One region of the Roseibium algicola genome, then DNA from elsewhere that is predicted to be linked to it. Evidence: riboswitches for the same ligand, from Rfam matches in the RefSeq annotation. Region 1 holds a riboswitch; the other holds the start of a gene.
The links. Region 1 has a riboswitch for S-adenosylmethionine ahead of B0E33_RS05290 (O-succinylhomoserine sulfhydrylase). Riboswitches for the same ligand answer to the same signal wherever they lie in the genome.
Positions count from the first base shown of each region.

Region 2: it holds a riboswitch for S-adenosylmethionine, as region 1 does, so the genes downstream of both, B0E33_RS06690 (hypothetical protein) here and B0E33_RS05290 (O-succinylhomoserine sulfhydrylase) in region 1, are expected to answer to the same signal.

Region 1 covers NZ_CP019630.1:1,128,022-1,131,420, reverse strand. Annotated here, with positions in the region: gene B0E33_RS05295 (2'-deoxycytidine 5'-triphosphate deaminase) at 1-1,036, opposite strand, end outside; SAM riboswitch at 1,175-1,254, shown strand; gene B0E33_RS05290 (O-succinylhomoserine sulfhydrylase) at 1,291-2,499, shown strand; gene B0E33_RS05285 (CDP-alcohol phosphatidyltransferase family protein) at 2,496-3,113, opposite strand; gene apaG (Co2+/Mg2+ efflux facilitator ApaG/CorD) at 3,324-3,399, shown strand, end outside.
Region 2 covers NZ_CP019630.1:1,432,459-1,435,857, reverse strand. Annotated here, with positions in the region: gene B0E33_RS06705 (group III truncated hemoglobin) at 1-48, shown strand, start outside; gene B0E33_RS06700 (hypothetical protein) at 39-260, shown strand; gene B0E33_RS06695 (acyl-CoA thioesterase) at 526-870, shown strand; gene B0E33_RS06690 (hypothetical protein) at 1,103-1,402, opposite strand; SAM-I-IV-variant riboswitch at 1,444-1,568, opposite strand; gene B0E33_RS06685 (YoaK family protein) at 1,666-2,355, shown strand; gene B0E33_RS06680 (ABC transporter ATP-binding protein) at 2,384-3,133, opposite strand; gene B0E33_RS06675 (ABC transporter permease) at 3,130-3,399, opposite strand, start outside.

The DNA of each region.
Region 1 (3,399 bases):
GTTCATAGACCAGACGCCCGATGGTCTGGCCGTGTTCCACGATGAACGGGACATCATGTGAGCGGACTTCAAGAACCGCGCGCGAGCCGACACCACCGGCACTGGCGTGGCCAAAACCGGGATCGAAGAAGCCTGCATAGTGGACGCGGAATTCGCCGACGAGCGGATCGAACGGCACCATTTCGGCCGCATAGTCCGGCGGCACATGCACAGCTTCCTGGCTGACCAGAATATAGAATGCATCCGGATCGAGGATAAGTTCCGCCCGCTGGCGGCGATAGATAGGTTCCCAGAAATCCAGAACGTCCTGCGCTCCGACGACATCCACATCGATCAGTCCGGAGTGTTGCTTGGCGCGATATCCGATCAGGCTGTTGGGTCCGGTCCCTTCCAGATCGATGGAGAGCTGCACACCGTTGCCGATGCGCTCGTTGCCACCGCTCATCAGCGTGTGGGCCTTGTGCACCTCTTCCAGCTCCGCATCGGGAATGAGCGATTGACCGCGCCGGAAGCGGATCTGGCTGAGGCGGGACCCGGACCGCACGAGGATCGGAAAGGTCAGCGGCGAGATTTCGGCATAAAGCGGACCGGTGTAGCCGGCCGGAATGGTGTCGAAGGCAAGGCCGTTGTCTGTGATGACGCGGGTGAAGACGTCCAGGCGGCCGGTCGAGCTTTTCGGGTTGGCAGTTGCCGAAATATCCGGAGCCAGGGCGAGGCTTTCCTGCAGCGGCACGATATAGACGCAGCCTGTTTCAAGGACGGCACCTTCGCTCAGGTCGACCGTGTGCAGTTTCATCTGCTCAAGCCGAGCCGCGACCTGGATGTCGGGGCCCGGCAGGAAGCTGGCACGCACCCGGTAGGCTTCCTTGCCCAAGCGCAGGTCGAGGCTGGCAGGCTGTATCTGACCGGTGACAGGCGGCGCGTCCGCTGAAATCTCTCCGGCGGCGAACATGGCCTGGATTACCCGTTCCGGCAAAATGCCGTTTGCTGTGAGAAGTGCGCTTCCGTTCAAGACCTGACCCGCTGTGACGTTCATGAAGATGTTCCGCATTATGCTGGTCTATGGTCATTAAAGGATCGGGCCGCCCGCGCCAACAGGCATTCTGGCAGAACGGGGCTTTTGAGAGGATCGTGCGCAAGACAATTGACCAGTGCCTGCTTTTCCCGTAGGACAGGCTCACTTCGTGGTGATTTGGGCCGGCCGGCTTGCAGCCACGTTAAACAAGTTGCTAAAAAGGCCGGAGGTGAGAACCCCGGTCTTGAGGCTGGGGTTTTTTGCGTTTGGAGCGAATGAAAGACATGACTGAGACCACCAAGACCGGAAACAAGAACTGGCGCCCTGCAACCACTCTGGTTCATGGCGGCACCATGCGGTCACCGTTTGGTGAGACCTCGGAGACAATCTACCTGACCCAGGGCTTTACCTATAGCGGTGCCGAAGCTGCCGAGGCCAGGTTCAATGGCGAGGATCCGGGTTATGTCTATTCGCGCTATGCCAACCCGACCGTCACCATGTTCGAGGACCGTATCAAGGCACTGGAAGGGGCTGAGGCCGCGCGGGCAACCGCCAGCGGCATGGCGGCCGTCAATCTGGCGCTGATGGCAGCGGTAAGGGCAGGCGATCACGTGATTGCCGCCAAGGCCCTGTTCGGCTCCTGCCGCTATATTTGCGAAACACTGTTGCCGCGCTTCGGCGTTGAAAGTACGCTGGTAGACGGAACGGACATCGAGCAGTGGAAGGCGGCTGTCCGGCCGAACACCAAGGCCCTGTTCCTGGAAAGCCCGACCAACCCGACGCTGGAAGTCATCGACATCGAGGCCGTGGCACAGATCGCCAAGGAAGCCGGTGCCCGTCTGATCGTCGACAACGTCTTTGCGACCCCGCTGTATCAGTCGCCGTTTCAGCTCGGTGCCGATGTGGTCGTCTATTCGGCCACCAAGCACATCGATGGCCAGGGCAGGTGCCTCGGCGGTGTGATCCTGTCGGACGAGGAATGGATCAACGACGAGGTCATGCCCTTCATCAAGCATACCGGTCCGCACATGAGCCCGTTCAGTGCCTGGGTCCTGTTGAAGGGCCTGGAAACGCTGCCGCTGCGCGTTGCGCGCCAGACGGAAACGGCGGGCAGGATTGCCGACTATCTGGCAAGCCAGTCCAAGGTCGCGCGGCTGATCTATCCAGGCCGGGACGACCACCCGCAGGCCGATGTTGCCAAACGCCAGATGAGCGGCGGATCCACCATGCTGGCGATGGAAATCGAGGGTGGCAAGGAAGCTGCGTTCCGTTTCACAAACGCGCTGGAAATCGTCAAGATCTCCAACAACCTGGGCGACGCCAAGAGCCTGATCACCCATCCGGCGACGACCACGCACCAGTCGATCGGCGAGGAAGCCCGCGCGGAACTCGGTATCACCGATGGTATCCTGCGGCTTTCAATCGGTCTGGAGGATCCGCAGGATCTGCTGGAAGATATCGAGAAGGCGCTCCAGGCGATCTAACGGCCTGTCTGCCGCAGCGCCTTCACGCCAATGAGCACCCGGGCGCCGGCGGACACGACGCATATCGCGGCAAAACCGTAGGCAAGCGCAGGAAACCAGGCGGGAACCAGGGCCATCAGCAGGAATAGCGCGATGGTCTCGGTACCTTCGGCCAGCCCGCCTATGTAATAGAGCGATTTGGAGCCCTGAGCGTCGGTGGTCAGCTTGTTCTTCTCCGCCATGATGGCAAAGGCCAGAAAGGCCGAGCCGTTGGCGTAGAAGCTGGCAAGAAGTGCCACCGCCGGCAAAGCGTTGCTGGCCGGGTCCTGTATGGCAAAGGCCAGAGGGATTGCGCTGTAGAAGAAGAAATCCAGTGTGATGTCGAGGTAGCCGCCGAGATCCGTCTTGGCCGTTGCCCGAGCCAACGCGCCATCGAGACCGTCTGCAAATCGGTTGACCGCGATCAGGAACAAGCCGATCAGGGTATGACCCGTTGCGATAGCGATGGCTGCCCCCATACCGGCAGCAAAGCCCGCCAGCGTCACGCTGTTGGCGGTAAGCCCCGTGCCGGCAAGGATCAGGCCCAGCCGGTTCAACGGCGGATCGATCAGCGGGCGCAGGTGGGCATCGAACATGAAGAGATCACTGTTTTGGGTCTGACAGATGGTGTTCTTGCAAAATCCGGCCTCAAATCTCAAGCAATTCCGGCCTCATATGTCACAACCCTCTTTCACGCTTGCGTCATTCGCCCTATAAGCCCCTCCTGAACGAGCGGGCACTACCCGTGGAAGTCGCTTCGGACCGGTCTATTTCAAGGTTCGCAGTTCTGAAATTAAGGAAAAGCCGTGTCTGGCAGTTACACCGCCATCACCCAAGGGATCGAAGTCTCCGTCGAGCCGTTTTATCTGGACGATGAATCGC
Region 2 (3,399 bases), 300 kb from region 1:
GCCGAACTGACATCGCAATCCTCTGAATGGAGCGGATCATGCTGGTAACGATTGTCCTGATAGCGGAAGTGCTGGTGTTCGTCTGGTTCACCGTCTTTTCGCTGATGCTTCTGTCCATGTATCTGGATTCGCGCGGCATGCCGCTGCCGAAACTGGATGTCGCCGGCCGCACACTCATCGGCAGCGCGAAACTCGCCTTCATCACCGGTATCGTCGCCCTTTCGGCGATGACAGTCCTTGAAATCCAGGCCTTTAGTTAGAAAGCAACCGAAATGAATACCTCCAACCTTCTGCATCGCGGCCTGCCGATCCTGCTGATCTGGGTCGCTGCCCCCATGCCGTTGTGGATCATGGCAATCCTGATGTTTGTCCTTTGACGGTGGACTTGATCCGCAGTTCCTTCTGAGGCCCTCCGATCAACCACTTCTATTCTTGCAGGTGATGACCTAGTCTTCTTGCGAGAATCAGCGGAGGGGCTCAGGCGTGTACGACGAAAAGCCGACAGGCGATCTGACATTGCGCACCATGGCAATGCCTGCCGATACCAATGCCTCGGGAGATATTTTCGGGGGCTGGGTGTTGTCGCAGATGGACCTGGCGGGCGGTATCGCAGCCGGTCAACGGGCCGAGGGACGTGTCGTGACCATCGCGGTCGACAAGATGAAATTCATCCGGCCTGTGCATGTGGGCGACGTGCTGTGCGTTTATGCCGAAGTCCTTCGTGTCGGCAATTCGTCGATGGAAATCAAGCTTGAATCCTGGGCCCTGCGCCATCGCTACGGTCACCGTGAAAAGGTGACCGAAGCGGTCTTCACCATGGTGGCCGTCGATGACGGCGGCAAGCCGCGCCCGGTCCCCAAGAGGGACTGAGCGCCGCGATCTCATCCGGCTTGGTTCCCCAAAAAACCTCATCCTGAGGAAGCGCTTCAGCGCTGTCTCGAAGGATGGGCGGCATTCTGATGAGCAAGCGGCCCATCGCTCGATACGGGCCTTCGAGACAGGCCTTGGGCCTTCCTCAGGATAGTGCGAGTTGTTGCAGCACGCCTGTATCAAAGAAATTGGCAGAATGCAGACGTTGTGCACCACACGGGGGCACGCCCCGTCAGTGCCTGACGGGTCCGTGCCGGTTGAGAATATCGGCAAAGAGGTCTTCGTCGACAGCGCAGGTGCAGCCGTTCGCCCACAGTTGAAGCAGTGTTTTCAAACGCTCGGTGCGGGCGGTCTGGCTGAGCGGCGCCTTGTGCCGCGGCAGCCCACCCAGGATGCGCAGGGATTTGATCCGCGCCAGCACGCAGTCTTCAGCGGCCTGGTACCAGATATCCGTTCCGGCAAGCTTGGAGCTCGCCGCCACATGGTTCTCGATCAGATCTGCCGCACGTCCGGCAAAAGGGTCCTGAGACAAAAAATCCTCCATCGGTTGCCCGAGGAGGACTGGCGCATGCAAAATAACCGCTTAGTTGCCGGAAAGCCTCGGTTGAGGGTCTGACCAGCCGCATCCCTGTTGCGGAAACCACCTTGCCCGGAATGGCAGGTTGGCGAGGGCGCCAGCCCTTCTCTTGATGATGGCGCGCTTATGCCATGTCCAATCCGGCTTGGCAAGTCCGCCAGTGCATGGCACATCTTCCTGAAAGGACTAGCTCGGGAGCTCCGCAATTGGACCGATCCATGTTGCATCACAGTCGGCCGTTGGTGCCGATCCTGCTCGCCTTTTGTGCCTGCTTCATCGATGTGGTCTGCATTCTCGGCCTGTTTCACACCTTCACGGCATTCATTACCGGAACGCTTGTCGTCTTGTGCACGGAGGTGTTTCACCAGGGGCAAAACGCGGCTCTGAAGGTTTTCGTGCTCGCGGTTTTCTTCGGTTCGACGCTCTTCTGGTTCGTTTCGGTCACTGCACTGGTGCGCAAAAACAGGATTGCCGTCCGGCATCTGTTCGCGCTCGAAGCTTTGCTGGTGGCGGGCTTCATGTTCGTCGCCGGTCTTGGAGATCCGTCAGCCGGAGGACCGTTGTCTGCCGTCACTCTGACGGCAGTCGGGTTTTCGACCGTGGCCATGTCGTTGCAGAACGTCATCATGCTGACCCTGCTCAACAGGCATGTTCCCACGACCATCATGACCGGCAATACGCTGAAGCTTGTGCTCGGCATCGCCGACTATTTCACGCATCCCGAAACGCGGCCCGACAGCCGCTCCCGGATCCGTCACCAGGCCTTCGTCCTGATGGCCTTCGCGGCCGGAGGTCTCCTGGCGAGTTTCCTGATGACCGTCATGGGGTTCTGGGCGCTTGCGATACCTGTTGCGCTCCTGATGCTGCTGGCGATAGTCCAGCCGGTGCATGAGCCTCAAGTCGCCTGAAACCGGTGCCAGCTACTTAGGCCGAAAATTAAGCGCCCAAGCCGGGTGCTTCTTCCCTTTGGTGGTGCCGGTCGTAATCGATGCGGCCGTCGACCAGGTGGATACGCCGGTCCATCCTGTCGGCGAGATCGATATCATGGGTAACGGCGACGACGGTGGTCCTTTCGGTCTTCACAATGGCCTGAAGACTTTCAAACACCTGTTCCGTCGATACACTGTCGAGACTGCCGGTCGGTTCATCAGCAAGGATCAACTGCGGTGAATTGGCAAGTGCTCGGGCGACAGCGACGCGCTGTCGCTGGCCGCCGGACAATTGCTCCGGCCGGCGGTGAAGAAACTCTTCCAGACCCAGCGCCGCCAGAAGCTCCGTCGCATGGTCGAGTTGGGCCTTGGGGCTGCGTTTGCCGAGCCGCTGCATCGGGATCATCACGTTTTCCAGTGCGGTAAATTCCGGCAGCAGGAAGTGAAACTGGAAGACGAAGCCGAGTTTTTCCAGGCGAAGATGCGCCATTTCGGCAGATGTCAGCGCATGGGTGGGAAGGCCGTCTATCCGGACCTCGCCGGACGTCGGCCTGTCCAGAAGGCCAAGCAGATACAGAAGCGATGATTTGCCGGAACCGGACGGACCGGTAATGGCAACGAACTCGGCCTCGCCAACCTGAAAGCTGACATCCTGTACCAGTGTCACCGGCACGATGGCCGGCAGGATGCGGGTGAGGTTGCTCGCTTCCAGCAGAACGTGGCCGGGAGCCGTCTGTTTTTCCGGGGAAGGGGTCATGTCGCCCCTCGGATAATGTCGACAGGATTGAGCCGGGCGGCTTTCCTGGCGGGAATGTAGCCGGCGATCCCGGATGAAAACAGCGCCAACAGGCAGGCTATGATGTAGTGCAGGGCGGAAAAATAGATCGGCAGGTGGGTCATCTCCACGTCCTGGGTAAATTCGAATTTGACCGACGCGAGATAGCTCGACAGTCCGAAGCCGAGCGCCGAACCTGCAATAGCGCCTAGGATACCGATCACCAGCCCTTCAAGCACGAAGATCTG